Regions from separate parts of the Rhodoglobus sp. G.S.4 genome, predicted to be linked through region 3. Evidence: predicted binding sites of a transcription regulator. Region 3 holds the regulator's gene; each other region holds the start of a gene.

Region 1 (3,272 bases), 540 kb from region 3:
TGCCAGCATCCCGCAACTGCAACACCACATCGATCGGACCAATCGAACCATCCGTCACAATCAGATCTGGGCGCATCGCCAAAATCGCTTCGCTATTGACCGTATGGGCACTCGACGTGATTACCGGCAACGCAGCAGCCTCATCAAACGTCGTAGAAATATCGCGCGCCACCAAAGAATCAAGCAAACCCAAACCGGCAACCGTCGCCGCAATCGACCCCGAAATATCCATCGCAATAACGCGGTCGGCCGACGAAACCGTCACCGAGACATCACCACTCAGATCATGTGACATCACGGTCGTCGGCAAGGACTGCTCCGGCGCAGAATCAGGAGCAGAAATACCCGCCGTCGGAAGAGCCGCGCGCACCAACCCGCTGTAATCCTTCGCATCATCCAACACTGTCAACTGAGACAAAGGAGAACTCGCATCAGCAGTGACCGTAACCATCGGCTGCTCCGCAACCGTCGAGATCGAACAACCGCTCACCACAAGCGCAACACAAGACACCACCACAGCAGTGGCGAAAAGTCGTAAGCGCATGAAGACCAATCGGAGACATCGGGTACTAAGGACATCCTAACCTCGACCGCCCCTGATTGACCGAGCAAGCCGCGTCGTTAGGCAATCCCAAAGGTTGCGCGCCCTAGAATTGCCACAATATTGGAGGTCGTCATGTCAGAACCCGAAACAACAACACACGCCTCCAACGGGCTACCCGAAAATGCGACCCAGATTCTCGACTTCGAACGCGAATGGACCCGCCACGTCGGGGCAAAAGAAGAAGCCATCAGCAGCCTGTTCCACGTATCAAGCGCGCGCTACTATCAAATGCTCAACGCCGTAATCGACGCACCAGCAGCCGTCACCTACGACCCCATGCTCGTCTCGCGACTACGACGCAACCGAGACAACCGGATGCGCAACCGCACAGTGCGCACAACACACCACCACAACGAAGAATTGACAGACTAATCAATGGCTAGTTACCCGAAAGATCGATTCGACGAACAGCCCGACGACATCGAACGCGTAGGCGCACACCGCGGACCCAAACGACGCGGAGGCGGCTGGATCGGGCTCGCCTGGGCCCTACTCGCAACCGGAATCCTCGTCTTCGGCGGCCTCTTCGCCCTCAGTCAATACCTCGACGACGACCTCGGAATCCCCCTCTTCGCCTCACCAGAAGAACCCGCAGCCACCCCAGAACCCATAGAAACAGTCGAACCCCTCACCGACCCCACAACCATCGACCCCGCACGAGCACTCACCATCGACATCCTCAACGGAACCCCCGAAACCGGAGTACAAACCAGCCTCCTCGACGAACTCACCGCCGTCGGCTGGCCCATGGGCAGCGCCGCACCAGCCTCCCAACGCGACATCGAAGACACCTACGTCTACTACAGCAACCCCGACGACGAAGACGTAGCCGCCGGCCTCATCAACGCCCTCGGAATCGGCGAAATACGACTCATCGAAGCCGACGTCTTCCCCGCAGCACAACTCACCATCGTGCTCGGAACCGACTACCTCACCGCCGGACAATAAGCAGCCAACCCCCACACCACACGACCACACCCGGAACACGCGCACTCGCCCCTGTCGAGTGCGCTGGGCTGTCTTGCACTCGCCCCTGTCGAGTGCGCTGGGCTGTCTTGCACTCGCCCCTGTCGAGTGCGCTGGGCTGTCTTGCACTCGCCCCTGTCGAGTGCTAATTTTGACCTTGGCACTCGCATAGTTCGAGTGCCAACTTATTCGCTTGTACGACGTCCGGGAGGGACGAGAAACACACATGGCAAAGATCATTGCTTTTAACGAAGAGGCCCGTCGCGGCCTTGAGCGCGGCCTGAACATTCTCGCTGACGCCGTAAAGGTCACACTCGGCCCGCGCGGTCGCAACGTTGTTCTCGAGAAGAAGTGGGGCGCTCCCACCATCACGAACGACGGTGTATCCATCGCCAAGGAGATCGAGCTCGACGACCCGTTCGAGAAGATCGGTGCTGAGCTCGTCAAAGAGGTAGCAAAGAAGACGGATGACGTTGCCGGAGACGGTACGACTACTTCTGTTGTTCTTGCACAGGCACTCGTACGCGAAGGCCTCCGCAACGTTGCTGCGGGTGCAGACCCCATCAGCCTCAAGCGCGGAATCGAAAAGGCCACCAACTCGGTCATTGAGGCACTCATTGCGAGCGCCAAGGAGATCGAAACCAAGGAAGAGATCGCGGCTACCGCATCAATTTCTGCTGGTGACCCCGAGATCGGTGCACTTATCGCTGAGGCGATCGACAAGGTCGGCAAGGAAGGTGTTGTCACCGTTGAGGAGTCGAACACGTTCGGCACCGAGCTTGAGCTCACCGAAGGTATGCGCTTCGACAAGGGATTCCTGTCGGCATACTTCGTCACTGACCAGGAGCGCCAGGAAGCGGTCTTCGAAGACCCCTACGTTCTTATCGTCAACGGCAAGATCTCGAACATCAAGGATCTGCTCCCCATCGTCGACAAGGTAATCCAGAGCGGCAAGCAGTTGCTCATCATTGCTGAAGACGTTGACGGAGAAGCCCTCGCAACTCTCGTTGTGAACAAGATCCGCGGCATCTTCAAGTCGGTTGCCGTCAAGGCTCCCGGTTTTGGTGACCGTCGCAAGGCTCAGCTCGCTGACATTGCAATCCTCACCGGTGGACAGGTCATCTCAGAAGAGGTTGGCCTCAAGCTCGAGAACGCAACGCTCGAACTCCTCGGTCGCGCCCGCAAGGTCGTTATCACCAAGGACGAGACCACGATCATCGAAGGTGCGGGTGACGAAGAGGCAATCGCAGGTCGCGTCAAGCAGATCCGTGCCGAGATCGACAACACCGACAGCGACTACGACCGTGAGAAGCTCCAGGAGCGTCTCGCCAAGCTCGCCGGTGGCGTTGCAGTAATCAAGGCAGGTGCCGCAACTGAGGTTGAACTCAAGGAGCGCAAGCACCGCATTGAGGACGCAGTCCGTAACGCAAAGGCAGCTGTTGAAGAGGGAATCGTCGCCGGTGGTGGCGTTGCCCTGATTCAGGCTGGCAAGATCGCGTTCGACAGCCAGGCAATGGCTGACTTGGTCGGCGACGAAGCAACCGGAGCGAACATCGTTCGCGTTGCTATTGACGCACCGCTCAAGCAGATCGCACTCAACGCAGGCATGGAGCCAGGTGTTGTTGCTGACAAGGTCCGCAACCTCCCCATTGGTCACGGCCTCAACGCGGCAACCGGCGAATACGTCGACATGCTCGCTGCA
Region 2 (3,272 bases), 310 kb from region 3:
ACATTCGGGTCACGAGTTGGAGCATGGGTTTGCTCGTCGACTACTGCACCGAGGTTGGGGCGAGTGTCATTGTTAAGGGCATCCGTTCTCAAGTGGATGTCGCGTACGAAACCCCGATGGCGATCGTGAACCGCGATCTTGCTGCTGTCGAAACAATTTTCATGCTGCCAAACCCTGAACACGCTTATGTTTCGAGCTCGCTTGTGCGGCAGGTTGCCGCTCTGGGCGGCGATGTTGCGCCGTACGTTCCGCGGTCAGTTTCTGATTTTTTGCAGGCGCCTCGCGAGTAGTACGGGCACAATGGGTCTATGACTCTTACTCTCGGATACAAAGCCTCAGCTGAACAGTTTGCCCCACGTGAGCTCGTAGAGATTGCGGTCGCGGCCGAAGCCCATGGCATGGAGAGTGTTGCGGTAAGCGATCATTTCCAGCCCTGGCGTCATGAGGGTGGTCATGCACCGTTCTCACTGAGCTGGATGGCTGCTGTTGGAGAGCGCACGAGCACGATTCGGATTGGCACGAGCGTGATGACCCCCACTTTCCGTTACAACCCTGCCGTTCTGGCGCAGGCTTTTGCCACGATGGGTTGCCTTTATCCTGGGCGCATCATGTTGGGGGTTGGCACGGGTGAAGCGCTCAACGAGGTCGCTACCGGATTCCGTGGTGCTGGCGCGCAGGACTGGCCCGAGTTCAAGGAGCGGTTTGCGCGCTTGCGCGAATCAGTGCGCCTCATGCGTGCACTCTGGACCGAGGATCGGGTGTCGTTCGAGGGAGAGTACTACTCCACTCACGAAGCCAGCATTTATGACCGCCCCGACCAGCCCATCCCGATTTACATTGCTGCGGGCGGCCCGATGGTTGCCCGCTACGCCGGTCGTGCCGGTGATGGTTTCATTTGCACCTCTGGCAAGGGCATGGAGCTCTACAACGACGCGCTCATTCCTGGCGTCAAGGAGGGTGCGGCTAAGGCTGACCGCAAGTTCGAGGACATCGACCGGATGATCGAAATCAAGCTCTCCTACGACACCGACGCCGAGCTCGCCCTCGAAAATACACGTTTCTGGGCCCCGCTTGCGCTCTCGAAGGAGCAGAAGCACGACATCACTGATCCGATCGAGATGGAGAAGGCTGCTGACGCGCTGCCGATCGAACAAATCGCTTCGCGGTGGATCGTGGGCAACGACCCAGACAAGATTGTTGAAGAGATTCGCCAGTATGTGGATGCCGGACTCAATCACCTCGTGTTCCACGCGCCCGGGGGCGACCAGCGTCGTTTCCTCGAGCTCTTCGAGCGCGACATCGCACCGCGATTGCGGGCGCTGTAGCGACTAGAGCGCGAAGTACTTAACGAACGATGGGCGGATGCGTGAAGCATCCGCCCATCGTTGGTGTGTGGCGTTGGCGCGTCGACAGCGGCGTGCTGACTAGCTTGTAACGGCGACTGTCTCGGACGATCGAGCCTGGTTCGCGGAGTTGGTGCTGACCTCAATCTTGCGAGGTTTTGCCTTCTCCGACACCGGGATGATGACGCTGAGTACGCCGTTGTCGTAGCTGGCGCTGATGTTTTCGCGGTCAATGCCGGCGCCAATGCTGAACTGGCGCAGGTAGGACCCGTAGCGACGCTCCTGCGATAGCCACTTGGCTCCTTCGCGCTCGCCGGCGGTGCGTTCGGCACGAATGGTAAGCAGCTGGCCATCGACGTCAACGTCGACGGAGCCGGGGTCTACGCCCGGAAGGTCGGCGGTGAGAACGTACTCGTCGGCCTGACGGTAAAGATCCACGGGCATGGGCTGGGTGCCGACGCGGGACTGGGCTGCAGCGGTGAGCCGGTCGAGTTCGGCAAAAGGATCAAATGACAGTGTCATGGGAAACCCCTTTCTCAAAGTTGAGTCACGGTGACTCAATAATCAGAAATTAGCACTCTCACCCCGAGAGTGCCAAGTCATTTCGCTCACAGTTCGCTGATAACGAAGCGACCGTCGCCGGAGCGATCCGGCGACGGTCGGGTGCGGCGCAATCATCGGATGATGAACCGCGGATAGTTCTGCTCAGCGCGAGTCCGGGCTAAAGCCAGGCGCTCGCGACGGAGTTGGTGTTCGGCCCGGAATTCAGCGGTTGCGATCAGTCGAGCCCGGTGAGGACGGCGGCTCCACGTGATGAGCGCAACGCCGAGATGCAGAGCAATTCGGTCGATGAGTCCCACGCGGTGCGCCGAAGTTGGGCGCGACTGGGCGTTGTTGCTGGGTTCGGGCGGATGGTTAGGGCGGTCCTTAGGGGCCGCCAGAGTTGTGTTCATGAGGTGATCTTTCGTGACAGAAGCTGATGCGGAAGGCGCGCAAAAGCGCGCCGGTTCGGGTGGCGACCCAACGTCATCCCTCGGCGATCGCGAGTTGCAGAAGAAGGAGAGATCATCGCGATGCGCTGGCGCTCCAGATGAGGTGGGCGCAGACTCGTCAGTCGAACGCAGTCTCGTGATGATCGAGTTGAGTCGTGTGCTCCGTGAGCGCCGCCACCGTCAGAACCGGTTGGCGGAGATCGCTAGCCGGTTAGGCGGAGAGGGTGCCGACGGAGCCGGCGATAGTCGGAATCATTCCGATAGTTGAAATAAACACGCGAGGCTCCTTTCGATTGTTGGCGTTTGCTCAGTGTAGAACTATCGCCAACTGAGAATCAAGACCCAATTTGGCGACGATCTATTGCCGGTGCTGCCAGTGCTGCCGGTGCTGGTCCATCAGGACGGGGTTGCCGTCTGGATCTTCGAGAACAATGCTGGCTGGGCCTTCGGCGGAATTATCCACACCGTTGATAATTGCCGCCGTTCTTCAGCATGAGCCAGCCCGGTGAACGGCCAAGTATCCGGTCAGCGGTTCGGGAATTCGCTGGTTCATCCGTTGTGACACGGCAGAGGCGCAGTCCGCGCGACAATAGACAGATGCCCGCCTCCGTTTCTGCGCCCCACATTGGCTATGCCGCAATGCTTGAGCGGTTTCATCCGCGCGACGTGTTGGCGTTTGCCCAGCACGCCGAATCACGCGGCTTTCGTGGGGTGATGGCCGCAGACCACTATCAGCCGTGGACGCCGCAACAGGGCCAAGCTTCCTTCGTGTGGAACGTGCTGAGCGCGCTTGGCCAAACCACGATAGGTGACTTAGGCACCGGAGTCACAGCGCCCACATTTCGTTGGCATCCCGCGATGGTCGCTCAGGCATCGGCCACTCTTGCCGCAATGAATCCGGGCCGGCACTGGCTGGGCCTTGGCAGTGGTGAGGCCA
Region 3 (3,272 bases):
CAATTGCCGCCCACCGATCGCGTCCTTTCGCGACCTTTGCGCCTTGCCAGCGCGAAATACTTCGTGCTGCCGTCCACGGAATCACACCGTCAATGCCGAGTTCGGTCGCTACTTGAACCGCAAGCTCATCACGGTCGGCTTTGGCCAATGCTTGAGCGAGAAACACCGCAGGGGTGCTGCGTGGCGTGCGGTGCGTCTCGGCTACTTCGATGCTGAGTTCTGTGTGTTCGGCAGTCGTGATGGGCCCCGAAACTGTGAGCCCAGCACCATTGCTAATCGCAATCGTCTCGCCAACCTTGAGGCGTGAGACTGTCACCGCATGGCGGGCTTCCGCTTTCGTCAGCGAAACCGTATCGCCGACCTGCGCGTCGTCGAGCTCTTCATCAATGTACAGGTGCGCCACGGTCGTCGCCTACAGGAACCGATCGCGAAGCTTCGCGAACAGGCCCTGCTGGAATTCAGCAAAATGCGGTTCTTTGCTCTTGCGAATGGCAGCAAGTTGTTTGATCAAGGTCTGCTCGGCACCACTCAACTTGGTAGGTGTGACCACTTGGATGCCCAAGCGCAAGTCACCTCGACCGCCTCCGCGAAGGCTCGTGATTCCTCGTTCCTTGACCGTGAGAACTTCACCGCTCTGAGTGCCAGGCTTGATGTGAACTTCGACTTTGTCATCGAGACCATCGAGCGTGACGGTGGTTCCCAAGATCGCGTCGAGCATCTGCACCTCGACGGTTGCGAGAAGATCGTCATCTGAGCGACTGAAGACGTCGTGATGACGGACTTTCATCTCCAAGAAGAGGTCTCCATTCGGGCCGCCTGCCGGGCCGACTTCACCCTGACCGGGCATTTGCAACCGCAAACCGGTTTCGACTCCGGCCGGAATGTCAACCGAAATGGTGCGCTGTGCGCGCACGCGACCTTGGCCGGCACACGTGGCGCACGGGTTCACGATGATGTTGCCGTATCCGCGGCATGTGCCGCAGGGACTCGACGTCATGACGTTGCCCAAAAGGCTGCGCACTTGGCGCTGGATCTGGCCGCTACCCTGACAAATATCGCAGCGCACTGGAGATGAGCCGGGAGCTGAGCAGTTTCCCTCACACGTTTCACAGAGCACAGCTGTGTTGACCTCGATGTCCCGTGAGACACCGAAGATGGTGTCTTTCAGGCTGACTTCAACCCGCAAGAGCGCATCTTGTCCCCGCTCCCGTCGCGAGCGTGGTCCAACGGATTGTCCGCCACCACCGCCACCAAAGAAGGTCTCGAAGATGTCGCCGAATCCGAAGTTCGCACCGCCGCCGAATCCGCCGCTTCCACCCATGTCGTACTGCTGACGTTGCTGCGGATCGCTGAGCACGTCATAGGCATGCGTGACGGACTTGAACCGCTCTGATGCATCTGCGCTCGGGTTGACGTCGGGGTGCAACTCGCGAGCGAGTTTGCGGTACGCCTTCTTGATTTCTTCTGGCGTGGCCTCGCGGGCAACGCCCAGTGCTTCGTAGTGATCTGCCAAAGTTCCGATTGCTCCTTACGAGCTCAGTTTTCTTCCAAAAGTCGCGACAGGTAGCGCGCTACCGCGCGAACCGCTGCCATGTTGTTCGAATAATCCATGCGGGTTGGACCAAGCACACCGAGGCGTGCAATGCCGCCGCCAGACGAGGAGTACCCACCCGTGACGACCGAAGTCTCTTCCAACCCAAATTCTGCGTTCTCGCGTCCGATCCGCGTGGAAACGGACCCACTTGTTACTTGCATTTCTCCAAAGAGCCGTAACAACGTCACTTGCTCTTCTATTGCCTCAAGAACAGGAAAAATACTTCCCGAGAAGTCTTGCTCGGTTCGCGCAAGATTTGCTGTGCCCGCGAGAACAAGTTTGTCATGGCGATTAGCCAATACCTGTTCGATCAAGCTGGATGCCACCTGGCTGACGAGTGCCTGACGTTCCACAGGAAAAATATCCGCGAAATTCGCGAGCCGCTCCGCCGCCTGAGGAAGCGACTGGCCGTGGAGCGCCGAATTCAGCTTTGCGCGCATCTCGCCCAGAAACACCTCGTCGAGAGGTTCGGAAACATCGATGAGCCGCTGCTCGACGAGCCCGGAGTCGGTGATGAACACCGTCATAATTCGCGAAGAACTAATGGGGACCAGCTCAACGTGGCGCACCCGAGCCGTAGCAAGAGACGGATACTGCACAAGCGCGACACTGTTCGTTAGCTGAGACAGCATGCGAACAGTGCGCGCAAGAACGTCGTCCAAATCGTCTGCTTGCCCCAGGAACGACTCAATTGCTTGACGTTGGGCGCTAGTGAGCGGCCTGAGATCTGCGAGCTGGTCGACGAATACGCGATAGCCCTTGTCTGTTGGCACCCGGCCAGATGAGGTGTGAGGAGCGGTAATCAGCTCTTCGTCTTCGAGCAAAACCATGTCGTTGCGAATCGTTGCAGCAGACACCCCAAAGGAATGACGCTCGACTATCGATTTGGATCCGACAGGCTCGCGCGTAGCAACGTAGTCCTGCACGATGACTCGAAGCACGTCAAGTCCGCGGGCGGAAACCATGCCACCACCCACCTCTCTTGATTGGCACTCAATCCGTTCGACTGCCAATCTTACTCGACACTCCGTGACACAACCGTTGCACCGCGCAACTCATTAGCGCTAGCGTGTCTCTGTACTTGAGCGCTACCCCTTCGGGGAAATGCTCAGGTGGCACACCGAGCACTTTGATGAAACCCGGGAAGTTCCCTTGTTCACCTGAAAGGCACGAACTCATGACTGACGCAAATCCGCAGCCCGCCGCACCGCAGCCTGCCGCTCAACTGACCACGGCAGAGGACAATCAGTGGGCGTCATTCGCTCACTTGGGCGGAATCCTCAGCTTCCTGCCATCGCTCATCATCTGGCTGGTCTTCAAAGACCGCGGAGCTTTCACCAATGTGGAAGCCAAGGAAGCGCTGAACTTCCAGATCACGTTGACCATTGCGCAGATCGCCGTCGCGATCCTCGGTTCGATCCTCTCCGCAGTCACTTTCGGTCTCTTCGCGCCAATCCAGGGCTTGCTCTGGTTTGCTCTGGTCGTTGTAGCGATCATCTTCTCGATCGTCGGCTTCACCAAGGCGAAGGACGGCAATCACTACCGTTACCCCTTCGCTCTTCGTCTCATCAAGTAACGCGGTAGTTACCCGCTGAAAAAGACTCGGCCCCGGGAGCTTCGGCTCTCGGGGCTATTCTTTTGCCCAATGCAGGGTTTAATGGAGTCATGTCAGATTCCA

Evidence for each region. The regulator HrcA, encoded in region 3, represses chaperone genes, less so after heat shock. The targets are predictions, from matches to a motif close to TTNGCACTCGNNNNNNNCGAGTGCNAA.
Region 1: the regulator HrcA is predicted to act here: its motif matches at 1,728-1,754, upstream of groL (chaperonin GroEL).
Region 2: the regulator HrcA is predicted to act here: its motif matches at 1,915-1,941, upstream of AC061P_RS09750 (Hsp20/alpha crystallin family protein).

What each region holds. Positions count from the first base shown of each region.
Region 1 covers NZ_CM152748.1:2,211,409-2,214,680, reverse strand. Annotated here, with positions in the region: gene AC061P_RS10885 (heme/hemin ABC transporter substrate-binding protein) at 1-451, opposite strand, end outside; gene AC061P_RS10880 (DUF3263 domain-containing protein) at 677-976, shown strand; gene AC061P_RS10875 (LytR C-terminal domain-containing protein) at 980-1,552, shown strand; gene groL (chaperonin GroEL) at 1,797-3,272, shown strand, end outside.
Region 2 covers NZ_CM152748.1:1,979,623-1,982,894, reverse strand. Annotated here, with positions in the region: gene coaD (pantetheine-phosphate adenylyltransferase) at 1-290, shown strand, start outside; gene fgd (glucose-6-phosphate dehydrogenase (coenzyme-F420)) at 309-1,325, shown strand; gene AC061P_RS09750 (Hsp20/alpha crystallin family protein) at 1,425-1,865, opposite strand; gene AC061P_RS09745 (hypothetical protein) at 2,018-2,296, opposite strand; gene AC061P_RS09740 (hypothetical protein) at 2,310-2,603, shown strand; gene AC061P_RS09735 (TIGR03557 family F420-dependent LLM class oxidoreductase) at 2,933-3,272, shown strand, end outside.
Region 3 covers NZ_CM152748.1:1,669,264-1,672,535, forward strand. Annotated here, with positions in the region: gene AC061P_RS08070 (16S rRNA (uracil(1498)-N(3))-methyltransferase) at 1-403, opposite strand, end outside; gene dnaJ (molecular chaperone DnaJ) at 413-1,513, opposite strand; gene hrcA (heat-inducible transcriptional repressor HrcA) at 1,537-2,559, opposite strand; gene AC061P_RS08085 (DUF4870 domain-containing protein) at 2,772-3,170, shown strand; gene AC061P_RS08090 (DUF4870 domain-containing protein) at 3,260-3,272, shown strand, end outside.